One region of the Parabacteroides sp. AF17-3 genome, then DNA from elsewhere that is predicted to be linked to it. Evidence: riboswitches for the same ligand, from Rfam matches in the RefSeq annotation. Region 1 holds a riboswitch; the other holds the start of a gene.

What was found. A riboswitch is a leader RNA that binds a small molecule or an ion and turns the genes downstream of it on or off. The one in region 1 is predicted to bind cobalamin.
Region 2: linked by a shared signal. The riboswitch ahead of DWW91_RS16005 (sirohydrochlorin cobaltochelatase) and the one ahead of DWW91_RS13360 (MAC/perforin domain-containing protein) in region 1 are both predicted to bind cobalamin.

Annotation. Positions count from the first base shown of each region.
Region 1 covers NZ_QTMM01000009.1:60,126-67,941, forward strand. The annotation lists gene atpD (F0F1 ATP synthase subunit beta) at 1-1,138, opposite strand, end outside; cobalamin riboswitch at 1,458-1,664, shown strand; gene DWW91_RS13360 (MAC/perforin domain-containing protein) at 1,936-3,513, shown strand; gene DWW91_RS13365 (TonB-dependent siderophore receptor) at 3,735-5,705, shown strand; gene DWW91_RS13370 (DUF5074 domain-containing protein) at 5,726-7,117, shown strand; gene DWW91_RS13375 (ABC transporter substrate-binding protein) at 7,167-7,816, shown strand, end outside.
Region 2 covers NZ_QTMM01000011.1:220,015-227,830, forward strand. The annotation lists gene aspT (aspartate-alanine antiporter) at 1-835, opposite strand, end outside; cobalamin riboswitch at 976-1,172, shown strand; partial or broken gene DWW91_RS16005 (sirohydrochlorin cobaltochelatase) at 1,295-1,654, shown strand; gene DWW91_RS16010 (helix-turn-helix domain-containing protein) at 1,980-2,822, shown strand; gene cobJ (precorrin-3B C(17)-methyltransferase) at 3,217-4,629, shown strand; gene cbiE (precorrin-6y C5,15-methyltransferase (decarboxylating) subunit CbiE) at 4,626-5,834, shown strand; gene cobM (precorrin-4 C(11)-methyltransferase) at 5,842-7,686, shown strand; gene cbiD (cobalt-precorrin-5B (C(1))-methyltransferase CbiD) at 7,705-7,816, shown strand, end outside.

The DNA of each region.
Region 1 (7,816 bases):
ATTCCAGCGGGTCGACTGCCGGATAGATACCCAGTTCGGTAATCTTACGGCTCAGCACGGTGGTAGCATCCAGGTGTGTAAAGGTCGTTGCCGGTGCCGGGTCGGTCAAGTCGTCTGCCGGTACGTAAACAGCCTGCACGGAGGTGATGGAACCTTTTTTCGTCGAGGTGATACGTTCCTGCATGGCTCCCATTTCGGTAGCCAGTGTCGGCTGATAACCAACTGCCGACGGCATACGTCCCAACAGGGCGGATACTTCGGAACCGGCTTGCGTGAAGCGGAAAATATTATCTATAAAGAATAATATATCGCGAGTCTCGCCTTCCGGAGCCAGGTCGCGGAACGATTCGGCGATGGTCAGTCCCGAGAGGGCGACCGACGAACGTGCTCCCGGCGGTTCGTTCATCTGTCCGAACACCAGTGTCGCCTGCGATTTAGCCAGTTCTTCGTGGTCTATCTTCGACAGGTCCCAATGACCGGCTTCCATACTTTCCTTAAATTCTTTACCGTAACGGATTACATTCGACTGTATCATTTCGCGCAACAGGTCGTTACCTTCACGGGTACGTTCACCCACGCCGGCGAAAACAGAAAAACCGTTATTCTTTTTGGCAATGTTATTGATCAGTTCCATGATAAGAACCGTCTTTCCGACTCCGGCGCCACCGAACAACCCGATTTTACCTCCTTTGGAATAGGGTTCCAGCAGGTCGATCACCTTGATACCGGTGTAGAGCACCTCTTTGCTGGTTGTCAGATCTTCAAACTTCGGCGGCTCACGATGGATAGGGAGAGCTCCTTTTTTATCCAGCATTTTCATCCCGTCGATCGGATCGCCTGTCACGTTCATCAAACGCCCCTTTACCTGATCGCCGACCGGCATGGTAATGGGCGAACCGCATGATACGGCTTCCATTCCTCGTTGCAGTCCGTCTGTCGTATCCATAGCGACTGTACGGACTGTGTTTTCCCCAATGTGCTGCTGAACTTCCACGATCAGTATTTTCCCATTAGGACGGGTTATCTCCATGGCGTCATGAATACGTGGTAGCACTATTTTCTCTTCTTTTTCATTATCGAAGTGAATATCCACGACTGGACCGATAACCTGCGAAACATAACCTTTTGTTTCTCCCATACAATTCTTTTTAAACCTCGTCAATATATTTTTTCAACCGTGCAATATTACGAAAACAACCTGTCGGAAACCGGAACATATTACTTTTTTGGCTTTTTTGCATTTAGTTAAACTTTAAACTAATTTTGTAGTCATTCCGAAATGAACCAATTGTTTTGCGATATGGAACAATTTGAGGAAAAATTACGCTGTTTTTTGAAGAATAAGGGTTGGCATTTTGTGTGCGGAGTGGTTTGGGGGATGGTGGTATGATCTGTTAAATTATATTACCAGAAGTAGTATTTTAAATTATCAGGTATAGTAATTGATATTATTTGTACTTTTGCCACCGGATTATGGTGTAACGGTCTGGCTTCCGCCGGCCGTTAGTAATAGGGAATCCGGTGCAAATCCGGAACTGTACCCGTAGCTGTAAGTTCTGTAACCCCGGCAAATCTTGTTGCCACTGAGGATTTTAGGATCCTTGGGAAGGCGGCCGATCATGGGAGAACAAGTCAGAAAACCTGCCATTATTCTGTAATATGCAATACCTCGGGTAAAGGTGTTGATAGACCTGAGTATATATAGCTTAAACCAAATATAATTGGATATATAAGCAATATCTGTCAGTATTAATCAATGCTCAATAAAGCAATACAGAGTTTATAGTCATTATTGAGATCGGAATTAGGAAAAATTTGTTCAGATCTAATAATTACCGTGTTGCTAACAGTTGAGTAAAAAATATCTTGTAAAAGGTATATATTATTACATGAGATTTCGTTTGTTTTTTTATTATTTATGTAAATTATTATATTATGAAGAAGAAAACTGTTTTATTTTTGCTTGCATTAGTTTTTATTTCTTGTAATAAAGAGGACGATCAAAGGGAATATCCTGAAAGTGATAGTGAAAAAGGAATTGTTTTAAAAGAGCGAGATCCTGATTATCCTTGGGTACCAATAGAGAATACTAAGTCGCACTCTCAATTTTCTCCCCGGTTGTTAGTAACATTTGATAAATGTCTGGGAAGAGCATATAAAGATGATTTTTTTCCTGTAGGTACAATAGAAAATGTAACTTATTCAGTAGTTGATATTGAAAAATTATCCAAAGATAAACCAAGTTATTTTTTAACTAAAAATCTTAATGAAGGTATTGCTAATAGCTTTGCTTATTCAGATTTTCAAAGGTATACAGAGAAATCTAGTATGAGTAAAAAAATCAATGGGGGATTTTCTTTAAATTTAGGTTTATTTTCTATCGGGGCAAAAAGAAAAATGAGTAGAATATTTACTAATTCAACTCTTAATGAAGAAAATAGAGTTTTTGGAGAGTTGGATGTTATTTATAAAAGATCTCAGTATGTAATGCAAATGAGCTCACGTATTAGGAAAGAAATTATTTTGAATTATTTATCAAGTGATTTTAAAGATGAGTTATATGGAACAACTCCAACTGAGCTATTTTACAATTATGGTGGATTTGTGTTGTCCGATTTTATAACAGGAGGACGTGCCTCAGTTGTATACACGGGGTTGCATAAGAAAAATATATCTGAAGAAACAAACGAAAAGGATATGAATACAGATATAAATGCTTCTTATGGTTTTAAAATGAAAAACGGTTCTGAGGTGTCCGGCGAATTAGGCCTTGGTAAAAGTTATTCAAATGGTTCAACTAGTTCTAATGAATTGACATCAATGATGGTTTCTGTTAAAACAATAGGAGGTGGTGCTGAATTTGCTAGTTTTACCCCTCCTAAGAATATAAATGATTTAAATGTTAATCTTTCTAATTGGTTGAGTACTTTAAATAATGAAGATAAACATAGTATTGTTGACATTTCGGAGAATGGACTTATCCCACTAGCTGATTTTGTTATGGAAGAAAATCTGAAAAAAGGTTTATTAGATTGTTATAAATCAGAAATAACAGCTTTTCCCACACTGCAAGAACCATATATAAATATACGTTTGACTTATATTTCAGGTCAAATAGGGGTTTTTCAGACTAGTTTAATAACACGTTTTAATGATGATGTTATTATTAAGTCAAAATATTTATATATGGGACAAGCCAATGAGTATATTCAAAGTGAAATAGCACGAGTAAGTAATATTTATGGTTTGAAGATAGTGAGTGATAATACTCCTTTTAAATATAAAATTAGTGTGTATTGTGATGGCCTGGATGAAACAAAAATGGTTAAATATATTGATTCTATTAATAATACTATTTATCTGCTTTGTTCAGAGGGAAAGAATAAATATGGATATTCGATACATGCAGATAAACTATTAGATGATTATGCCATAAGGGATTTTGTAAATCGTTTATCTCCAACAAATATTGATCCATTGGATTTGTTTAATTATACAATTATTGCCTTATGAACAACGATTCATAAGGCAATATATAAATACTTACAATATAGGACGTGAACATAGTAAATTTATTGTAAGTATTATATATTGATAATTGCTTTTTTATTTGTTTTTAATTCTAATTTTTTAGAATATGAAGGTGGAAATATGGTTGATTTAATGTCTGAACATGAAGTATTTATTTTATTAATTAGTTAAAGTGTATTGGCATGTTTAATATAAACTTTTTAATGATTTTTATTGTGGAATTGTTTATATCTACATATACGTTTTCACAGCAGATAGATACAACGACTTATTTCCAACTATCTGAAATAGAAGTAATAGGGAATATCTCTCCCTCTATTGTTCGTGAAGCCACCCCTTTGCAGGTGATGGATCGTGTAGACATCGAACGGTTGGGAGTACAAAATCTCTCGGAAGTCGTCAAACATTTCTCTGGGGTGACCGTCAAGGATTATGGTGGAATAGGAGGGTTGAAAACCGTTTCCGTTCGAAGCTTGGGAGCACAACATACCGCTGTCAGTTATGACGGAGTAACAATTACCGATGCCCAAAGTGGTCAGGTAGATATCAGCCGCTTCTCGCTGGATAATGTAGAAATGGTTTCCTTATCCATTGGCCAGACTGATGATATCTTCCAGACGGCACGTATGTGTGCATCGGCTGGTGCGTTGAGTATCAAATCATTGCGCCCGGATTTTCTTACAAAACCGTTTCGTCTGAATGCTCAGGTAAAGACCGGCTCTTTCGGTATGGTGAATCCTTATATACTTTACGAACAAAAGCTGGGAAAGAAATGGGGCGCTTCTTTGAATGGAGATTATTTGAGGGCGGACGGGAATTATCCTTTTACACTGACGAATGTGTCGCAAGTAGAAAACTTGAAGCGACACAATAGCGATATCGAATCCTGGCGTACGGAATTAAACCTTTGGGGAGATTTGGGACGTGGAGGAAATTTATCTGTAAAAGGATATTATTTTGATTCCGAGCGAGGATTACCAGGTTCTGTCGTTTTATACAATGATTATGCCGGTCAACGATTATGGGATAAGAATGCTTTTATCCAAGCTCATTATAAAAATCAATTAAGTAAGAAATTCGCATTGCAAGCTCAGGTTAAATTTAATTATGCCTGGAACCGCTTCAAAGATGTGAACAATAAATATGAAAATGGAGTACAGATCGATAATTACACGCAGCGGGAGTATTATGCTTCGGTAGCCGGACTGTATACACTGTCCGATCGTCTCTCTTTTTCGCTTATAGAAGATTTTTTTGTAAATACATTAGATAACACCTTGCCCGAATGCCCATTCCCTACCCGTAATACCTCTTTAACTTATCTGGCAGGACAGTATAAAGATAACCGGTTGACAGTGACAGCAAGTGTTTTAGGTACTTATATGACGGAAAACGTGGAATCCGGTGATCGTCCGGCCGACCGTAAGCGGTTATCTCCAGCTGTGAGTGCATCCTGGCGTATTCTGCCGGAAGAAAATCTGCGTGTCCGTGTTTCCTATAAAGATATATTCCGTGTTCCTACTTTTAATGATCTGTACTATCTGCGAATGGGAAATACAAATCTAAAACCGGAAAAGGCAACGCAATACAATTTAGGGCTGACCTGGAGCGGAAATTTTTCTGTTTTTCGTTTCCTGAGTCTTTCTGCTGATGGGTATTACAACCAGGTAGACGATAAGATCGTAGCCATGCCTACTATGTTTGTATGGAAGATGATGAACATGGGAAAAGTCTCTATCGGAGGGGCAGATGTCAATCTTCTGGCAGAGATTCCATTGTTTGAAAAAATAGAGGCACAAATTCAAGCCAATTATACGTTCCAAAAAGCAATAGATATAACAAAGGAGACGGCAAAGAACTATCGTCACCAGATCCCCTATACTCCTAAACATTCGGGTATGATTGCTTTGTCTTTACAAACTCCCTGGGTGAATGCCGGTTATTCGGTAACAATAGTGGGTGACAGGTATGCTTTGCCTCAAAATATTGAAGATAACCGGATTGACAGATACACTGAACATACGATTTCATTGAATCGCGAGCTTCAAGTCAGGAATTGTAAGTTTCGTTTGCAGGGAGAGATTGTGAACCTGACAAATAAAATGTACGATGTCATACAATATTATCCCATGCCGGGGCGGTCATGGAGAATAACTCTGAGTATAAATTATTAATATTAAAAACTAGAAGAAAGATGAAAACAAGAAATTATCTTTTTCTGTCTGCACTATGTGCACTGATGTCTTTTTCTTTCGTCGCTTGTGATGACGACGATGATAACAAACAAGAAGGAGTCCCTACCGGTGTTGTAACCGATGTGAAATTTACCGATATCGATAAAAATGCATCAAAGATCGGGGGTATGCTTAGTTGGACAGCTCCAACTTCTGTGGAAGATATTACAAAGTATGTACTTTATCTTTCTTCTGATGGTAATGGTAAAGATACGAAACTGGGAGAAACGGCAGTTGGAACAAACAGCTTCACAATCCCTGATGATACGGATTTCGCTTCTTATATTCTTGTAATTGCAGCTAATGCTAAAGGCGAGTCGAACACTATTGCTAAAGTACAAGTGACTGATTTCACTGAAGAACCTGTACCTGTTTTACCGGGAGTCTATTTCATGAACTCAGGAAAATGGCAATCCAATAACGCTACGTTAGATTATTATGATCCTAATACAAAAGAACTGAAAACAAAAGTATTTGCATCTGTCAACGGCCGTGGATTAGGTGATACAGCCAATGATATTATAGTTTATGGCTCTAAAATGTACATAGCCGTAAGTGAGTCTAATAGAATTGAGATTACAGATGCTACTGCTAAGTCATTGAAAACAATTTCACCGAAAGATGATAGCGGACAGCCTCAGTCTCCCCGTTATCTGACTGCTTATGAAGGGAAAGTATATGTAACGCTGTTTGACGGTCATCTGGCAGAGATCGATACAACTTCAATGGAGATCACAAAGAAAACGAAAGTAGGTCCTAATCCTTATCAGGTTCGCGAGGTTGGTGGTAAATTATATGTTGCTAACTCCGGTGGATATAATCCTGTAAAGGACTCTACTTTATCGGTTGTCGACCCGGTTTCTTTCACTGAAGAAAAAAAGATCGTTGTAGGTTTAAACCCGATGTATATGAATGCTGACAGTGACGGGGAACTCTATGTGGTATGTGGTGGTAATTTTGCAGATGTGAAGGCTTCCCTTCGACGTGTTGATTTGAAGGCTGAAACATCAACTTCTCTTTATACAAACGATAATATTATGATGGGAATGGCTGCTGATAAACTATATGTCATCCAATCTGAAAATGATGCAAACTGGTTGCCTATCAATACACAGTTCGTTTCTTATGATGCGAAGAGCGATACGGAAACTTCAAAGAATTTTATTACCGACGGAACAGTTGTGGATGGTGCTTATAGCCTGAATGTAAATCCGGCTACCGGTGATATTTATATCGGTACTTCTGATTATGTAAGTACCGGCGATATGTTTATCTTCTCGGCTGAGGGTAAAAAGATTAATCAGCTGGAAGTGTCCGGTCTTAACCCTATGGGGGTTGGCTTTCTTAAATAAGAAAAGAAAGTAAAGGTATATGAAACTTTATAAAGTTTTAATAGGTTTGATGCTTTGCCTCACATTCGGTTGTAATGTGAAGCAAAGTTCATCTGACCGTCAATCCCTCTCTTCCGACACTATTCATTACGCCCAAGGTTTTACGATCCAATATTTCGACGACTACACTTCCGTCGAAGTTCGTGACCCTTGGGACAGTACCCGTATCCTGCAGCGGTATCTTTTGGTAGACCGTGAGCAGTCGGTACCGGGTAATCTGCCGAAAGGAACAGTGGTGCGAACACCTATCCATAATATAGTTGTCTATACCTCCGTGCATGCCGCTATTATCGATCAGTTGAATGAAGCGGATAAGGTGATCGGCGTATGTGAACCCCGGTATATGGATACGCCTTCCATTCAAGAGGGTTTGCGTGCCGGAAAGATTGCCGATCTGGGAGAGGCGACAGCGCCGAATATTGAAAAGATTATAGATATAGAGGCAGAGATCATTATAGCTTCTCCTTTTCAGAATGCAGGATACGGACCTGCCGAGAAACTGGGTATTCCTATCATTGAGGCCGCCGATTACATGGAGTCGTTGCCATTGGGACGGACCGAATGGATACGTTTCTATGGCTTGTTATTCGGTAAGGAAGCGATGGCGGATTCAATCTTCCGGGAAACGGAAGACCGATATCTGGAACTGAAAGAGCTGGC
Region 2 (7,816 bases), on a different contig from region 1:
CGACTTCGTTCCCTTTCTGAAGCATCAGGTCCGGTTTCACGTCATATACCACATTATTGATTCGTACGCGTTCTACAAACAGACGACGGCCCTGCCCTTCCAGATAATCTTCCAGCTCCTGTACGGTCTTGCCTGCCCCGAACCAGTCATTACTGATCTTATAAGCGCGGAAAGTGATGGGACGTGCTGCCGGCATAAAACCGGGTTGCTCGCTCTCATCGTCGGTACCCATCTTTGCTTCCAGCTCTTTACAAGCCTTCTTTACCGAAGGCAGTCCGCCCAGCAAACGGGGAGCCACATCGCTCATCAGCCAGGCAGAACCGGCCGTACCGAAAATATAACAGACAGCATAAGCTACAGGCATCACATTAATCATGGATGTTTTGTCTGCCGCACTCAACCCGCTCTGGTTGATCGTATCTTCCGCTACTCCCAGCACCGCAGAGATCGTCTGCGAACCAGCCAGCAATCCAGCCGCTTCTCCGGCATTGTATCCCATCAGCTTGGCAAGCAAAAAGGGAACAAACAGAGAGAACAAACACATCAGTACGGCAAAAAGCATCTGCGGAAGTCCCTCCTTTTTTAGCCCGCGAAAGAACTGCGGACCAACACTATATCCCACGGCAAAAAGGAACAGAAGAAAGAATACGGATTTAATGGGTGCCCCAATATCGATATGCAACTGTCCAATTAATACACCGACCAGCAATACGCTGGTAACTGTTCCCAAGGAAAATTTACCTATCTTAAATTTACCTATCCAGAAACCGAAAGCCAGTGTCAGAAAGATAGCCAGTTCCGGATAGTGTTTGAGCAAATCAGCAAACCACTCCATATATACAATTATTTGACGTTAATAGTAAGACATATTCCATGTCCGATTTTATTGTGGTAAATGGAACACAATCCATGAGAAAGTTGTTGCGGGAGATTCAATTAAGAGATTATAAAAGCTCCCTTATTTTAAATAAATTTCTATCTTTGTCCCGCTTTGGTGATACGCCAGCCTCCGGTTGTCGTATAAAAGGGAATCCGGTGAGAATCCGGAACAGTGCCCGCTACTGTGAAGCCCGCTATAAAAGGAAAACATGCTTACACCACTGTCCGTGACAAGGATGGGAAGGTCGTTTTCCGGGCAAGTCAGGAAACCTGCCAGACAGACAAATCCGTTCTCCCGGGGCCAGGAGGGCTATTATGAACATAAAACAAATCTCTTTCAATGAAAAAGAAATGTCTGCTGACAGCCTTTCTTGTAGGTTGTTCAATGAGTATGTCTTTTGCACACGGTATGTTGCAGAAGACAGTGACCGATTATATGCTGAAAGCAAAAGGCTATGATAACTTCCATGTCGGAACGATCGAAGGTTATCCCACTTTCGATACGATGCTTGCCAAGCTCAAAGCCAGCGGTGTAAAGAAAGTCATGCTCATGCCTTTCATGTTCGTTGCCGGCGACCATGTCAACAATGATATAGCAGGCGACTGGAAAAAGGAGCTGGGAGACAACGGTTACGAAGTATCCGTCCTGATGGAAGGTCTGGGACAGAATCCCGACATACAGGACATCTTCATCGAACATGCCCGTTTTGCGGCCAAACACAAAATGGTCGATATCATGGATAAAAAGAAGCAATACGCTGCTGGAAAAGACTGACGGACCAAACGCCCATTATCCGTCACAGAGTCACAAATGAAAACCGGCCTCTTTCCTCATACGGGGAAAGGCCGGTTTTTTATATCAATACATTCTTGAAATTCTAATTTACACAACCAGAACTTTTACATTATTAAAGGAGCAATAACAATAGACATTTTATCTATTATCAACTAATTATTTACCATCTTTACTTGCATTTTTATTTATATCAAAATATATACATAAAATGATATTTTGTATACATAACAAACTGGAACATTGTATTTTTTTTGCATATACATTCACATGGAGTGTAAAACAACAACTAAATCCAAACAAAAACATGAAAAGTACGATTAATAACGCGCCTTCTGAAATACCTAACAGTCAGTCATTACATGCAGGCTTTGATCTTCTCATAAAGCCCGAAGGAATAGATTTAACTGAATCTTACCTATATAATAATATGATTTTCTTCATACTGGACGGATCAGTAAAAATATATTCTCCACATACTCAAACGAAGTCCATTGGCGAACCGCATATGCTCTTTCTTAAAGGGCATGAAAAATACACCTATGAAATTACTCCATGTTCGCAAATTCTTGCGTTCACCTTCGATAGTCTGACTATCGATGAGTTATTTCGTTTCCGGGCTCAATATGACCTGTTACCCGAATCCTCGTTTGAATGGATAGAACTAAAGATAATCGAACCTCTCTACAGCTTTTTAAAACTTCTCATCCAGTATCTGGAGAATAATTATTTGAATTACAACTTATATCTTGCCAAAAGAGAGGAACTGTTCTATCTTCTCAAAACAGTCTACCCCAGTAAAGATTTAGGTCATTTTTTCTATCTGCTGGCCAATCACCCGTCTGAGTTCGAAAAACAGGTAGCGGAAAATTATATGAAAGTAAAGAATGTCAAAGAACTGGCCAATCTGATGGGATATGGGATAAACTCCTTCCGGGTCAAATTCAAAGAAAACTTCGGTATTCCTGCCTACCAGTGGTTACTGAATGAAAAGGCGAAACGGATTTTAAAATGCCTGACAACGGAAGGTGAAGATTTCAAAAGTATAATCGACGATTTCGATTTCAGTTCACATTCTCATTTCTATAAGTTCTGTAAAACACAATTCGGACTTACCCCCGAAGAATTAAAGAAGAAACTAAACAGCTGAAAGAATATCAGATTATATATTTTATATGTGATTTTATATATATTCCCCTTCTGCAGCATAGGCTACCTTTGTATTGTTAAAATACAGATTCTTATTAAATTATGATGACCAAATTGTATGTGTTATTATCCCTTGGTAAGGGTGGGGATAATACTTTTGTTGAGGGGAGAATGTCAACTCCCTTAGTCTGTTATATTCTGTCAGGTGTTATTTTACTTGTTGTGTTACTACGAGTATTTTCCTGGCTGCAATACCTGCAACTCAAACGCAAAGCCCGGAAACGTATTTTTAAGAACAAAACCGTCAAAAGTCTACCGGTACGAAATAAATAGATTATCTTTGTGTCTGCATGATTACAACCGAATGTATCAGAATCAATAACTCAAAGCTATAAATGAGCACAGGTAAAATAATCGTAGCCGGTATCGGACCCGGCAGTGAATCAGACATTACTCCCGCAGTGTTATCTGCCATCCGGCAATCAGACGTTATCGTGGGATACAAATATTACTTCCGGTTCATTGAAAAGATAATCCGTCCCGGAGCCATATGTATCGACTCAGGGATGAAACGGGAGAAGGCACGTGCCGAAGAAGCATATAATTACGCGACCGAAGGCAAAGTAGTAACTGTTATCAGCTCCGGCGATGCCGGCATCTATGGGATGGCCCCGCTTATCTACGAGATGAAACGCGAAAAAGGAAGTGACATCAGCATCGAAGCTTTACCCGGAATCAGTGCCTTCCAGAAGGCAGCCTCCCTGTTGGGTGCCCCGGTAGGACACGACTTCTGCGTGATCTCCCTCTCCGACCTGATGACACCGTGGGAACTGATAGAAAAACGCATCAAAGCCGCCGCTTCGGCAGACTTTATCACCGCCATCTATAATCCCAAAAGTGAAGGCCGCTACTGGCAGCTCTACCGCCTGATCGAAATTTTCCTACAGGAACGCGATCCGCAGACACCGGTCGGCTTTGTCCGCCAGGCAGGACGCGAAGAACAGGAAGTGACGATCACTACACTGGCAGACTTCGACCCGGAACAGGTGGATATGTTCACTGTCATCCTTATCGGCAACTCACAGACCTATCAGTTCGAAAATAAAATGATTACCCCGCGCGGTTATTACGGCGAGATCAAAATGGCCGCTAAGGAAATCGGAATCGGCCAGGACATCATGATCCGTAGTTTCCGCACCATCGAGAAAGAACTGAAAAACCAGGATATTCCGTTAGACAAGAAATGGGCCTTGCTGCATGCCATCCATACAACAGCCGATTTCGATATGGAAAATGTACTGCGGGTAGACGACAATGCCGTTTCTACGCTCTACGAAAAACTAAGCAGTGGCGCAGTCCGTACCATCATCACCGATGTCACCATGGCAGCATCCGGTATCCGCAAAGGAGCTTTGCAACGCATGGGACTCGAAGTGAAATGTTACCTGCAAGACGAGAAAACCGTTGCCCTCGCTACCGAAAAAGGGATCACCCGCACACAAGCCGGCATACGGATCGCCGTCAGCGAGCATCCGGATGCTCTGTTCGTATTTGGTAATGCCCCGACGGCACTGATGGAACTATGCGACCTGATCCGCAAGGGAAAAGCGACCCCTGCCGGAATCATTGCCGCCCCCGTCGGCTTCGTGCACGTACAAGAATCGAAACATATGGTCAAACCGTTCACTTCCATCCCCAAACTCATCGTTGAAGGACGGAAAGGCGGAAGTAACCTTGCGGCTACACTGACCAACGCTATACTTTGTTACAACGACGCTATTAATTTAAAACCAGGAAGAGACGTATGAGAACACAATTCACCGTCATCGGCATTCCCGATGACCCCAACTACATCAGCAACAACAAGACAATAGTAGATATAATCAACAGCAACACATACTTTTCAGGAGGCAAGCGCCATCATGAGATCGTCATGCCTTTCCTGCCGCCGGATGCTGTATGGATCGATATAAAAGTACCGCTCGACAACGTTTTCGACGAATATGAATACCATCAGAAGATCGTTGTATTCGCTTCGGGCGACCCTTTGTTCTACGGATTCGCTTCAACAATACTTAAACGGATGCCGGAAGCGGAAATAACGCTCCTGCCCTCATTCAATTCATTACAGATGCTTTCGCACGAACTGAAAGTATCGTATGAAGACATGACCATGGTATCCCTCACCGGACGTCCGTGGCATGAACTCGACCGCGCACTGATAGAAAACCGGGGGAAAATCGGAGTATTGACCGACCATGTGCGTACCCCGGCCTCCATTGCTATGCGCCTGCTGAAATACGGTTTCACACAATATAAGATGTATATAGGAGAACATCTAGGCAACCCGGAAAAGCAGCGCATCTCACGCTCGCTTGCCCTGTCGGAAGTGGAAGAATATCCCATCGACAGTCCGAATTGTGTGATACTGCAACGGATGTATAACGATATCACCTACCGTCCGCTGGGCATCCCCGACAAGCTGTTCGAACTGCTCGACGGCAGGGAACGCATGATTACGAAAGCGCCTGTCCGGATACTGGATATGAGCATGCTGATGCTCCCGATGTGCAACCACTTCTGGGATATCGGTTTCTGTACGGGATCGGTTTCTATCGAAGCGAAAAGGCAATACCCCCATCTTCACATCCACGCATTCGAGATCCGCAAGGAATGCTGGAAACTGATGGAAGAAAACAGTTCGAAACTGGGAGCACCGGGTATCGACGTACATATATGTGACTTCATGGAGGAAGACGTTTCCGACCTGCCCGCACCCGATGCCGTATTTATCGGCGGGCATGGAGGCAAGCTGAAAGAGATCGTAGGCAAAGTAGCTCGTTACCTCGCTCCCGACGGCCTGCTGGTATTCAACTCCGTATCCGAAGAGAGTGAAAAGTTATTTATAGAATCGGTTCACGAAGCCGGATTGAAATTAGACGAACCTTTGCATGTAAGTGTCGGCGATTATAACCCGATCACCATACTGAAAGCATTTAAAGAAGCAAAATAGAAGAACGATGAATAAACGATCAGTAGCAATCGTCGTGGTATCGGTCAGCAGTCTGCCGCTGGCACGGCAAATAAAGAAACAATATCCTGATGCTGTGATCTACAGTAAGGAATCGCAGGAAGAGACGGTAGTAATGGAGTCGATCGACACCATTGTCGGAGACCTGTTCCTCAAATCGGACGCGATTATCTTTATCGGGGCAATGGGTATCTGCGTACGCTGCATCGCTCCTTATATAATGGACAAGCATACCGACCCGGCGGTTGTCTGCATCGACAGTACCGGTAAATATATCATCCCGGTCCTCTCCGGCCATATCGGAGGGGCAAACGAGTTAAGCGTCGAACTGGCACAGGTACTCGGAGGTAACGCCATTGTCACCACCCAAAGCGATAATACCGGATTGTGGGCGCTCGATACACTGGGAGAAAAATTCGGCTGGTCTGTCGTAGCTGACGACCTGACGGACAATGAAAATGCGATGAATGCCTGCATTGCCGCCTTCGTCAATAAAAAACCGACAGCCCTTATATTAAATGTACGCGAGAAGGGTACGGAATACCTCGAACACACCTGTCCGGATCATGTCCGTATATTCAATAAATTCTCTGACATTCCCCTCGACCAGTTCGAGTTGGTGATCACCGTCGGGCCGTTTATCTACGAAGCGGATATCAAGATGGTCTCCTATTTCCCGAAAGTGCTGCACCTGGGTATCGGCTGCCGGAAAGACCTCAAAGGCGATCCTGTCGAGATGCACCAGCATATCATCGCCACTCTGATCGACAACAACCTCTGTCCCGAATCCATTGCCGACATATCCTCCATTGACCTGAAAAAGGACGAAGCACTCCTGGCCCTGCTGGCCTACGGCATTATGGACTGTCCGTTCAAGACCTACCCGGCAGACGTTCTGAACAAACTTGCCGTCCCCAACCCTTCCGCCAAGGTAAAGGAAGTCACCCAGTCATCGAGCGTGGCGGAAGCCGCGGCGATACAAAGTGCCGGAGGCGGATTCCTGCTGCTGGAGAAACAAAAGGGGCAGCTGGGAGAAAGCAACGATTATACATTTGCCGTGGCAATGGATAAATCCGTACAGCGGCAAGGCCATATCGAAATAGTCGGTGCCGGTCCGGGCGATCCGGAGCTGATCTCGATACGTGGCAGGAGGATGCTCGAAAAGGCAGACCTGATCCTGTACGCCGGCAGCCTCGTCCCAAAAGAACTGACCTATTGTGCGAAACCGGGAGCCACCGTACGCAGTTCGGCAGATATGAACCTGGAAGAGCAGTTCATCCTGATGAAAGAGTTCTACGACAGGGGCAAGTTCGTTGTGCGCCTGCATACCGGCGACCCCTGCATCTACGGGGCGATACAGGAGCAGATGGCTTTCTTTGACCAGTTCCATATGAGTTATCATATCACCCCGGGGATATCCTCTTTTCAGGCTGCCGCTGCCGCTTTGCGCTCACAGTTCACCATCCCGGAAAAGGTACAGACCATCATTCTCACCCGTGGTGAAGGCCGTACGCCGATGCCCGAAAAAGAACAGCTGCACAAATTGGCCGCCAGCCAAAGCACGATGTGCATCTACCTCAGTGCAGGCATAGCGGACAAGGTGCAGGAAGAACTTCTTGAACATTACGCCCCTACCACACCGGTAGCCGCCTGCTATAAACTGACCTGGAAGGACGAACGCATCTACCGCGGAGAGTTGAAAGACCTGGCGAAGATCGTCAAAGAGAACCATCTGACGTTGACCACCTTGCTGGTGGTAGGCGACGCGATTGACAACCGCGAAGGCCTCTCACGCCTTTATGCCGACGAGTTCAAACACCTGTTTCGTAAATAACCTGTTTCAGAAAAGGCTATGATACTGATATTGGGAGGAACAACGGAGGGACGGGCCAGCGTCCGCATCGCAGACGAAGGAAGTGCGCCTTATTATTATTCGACCAAAGGCGCGCTCCAGGAAATAGAGT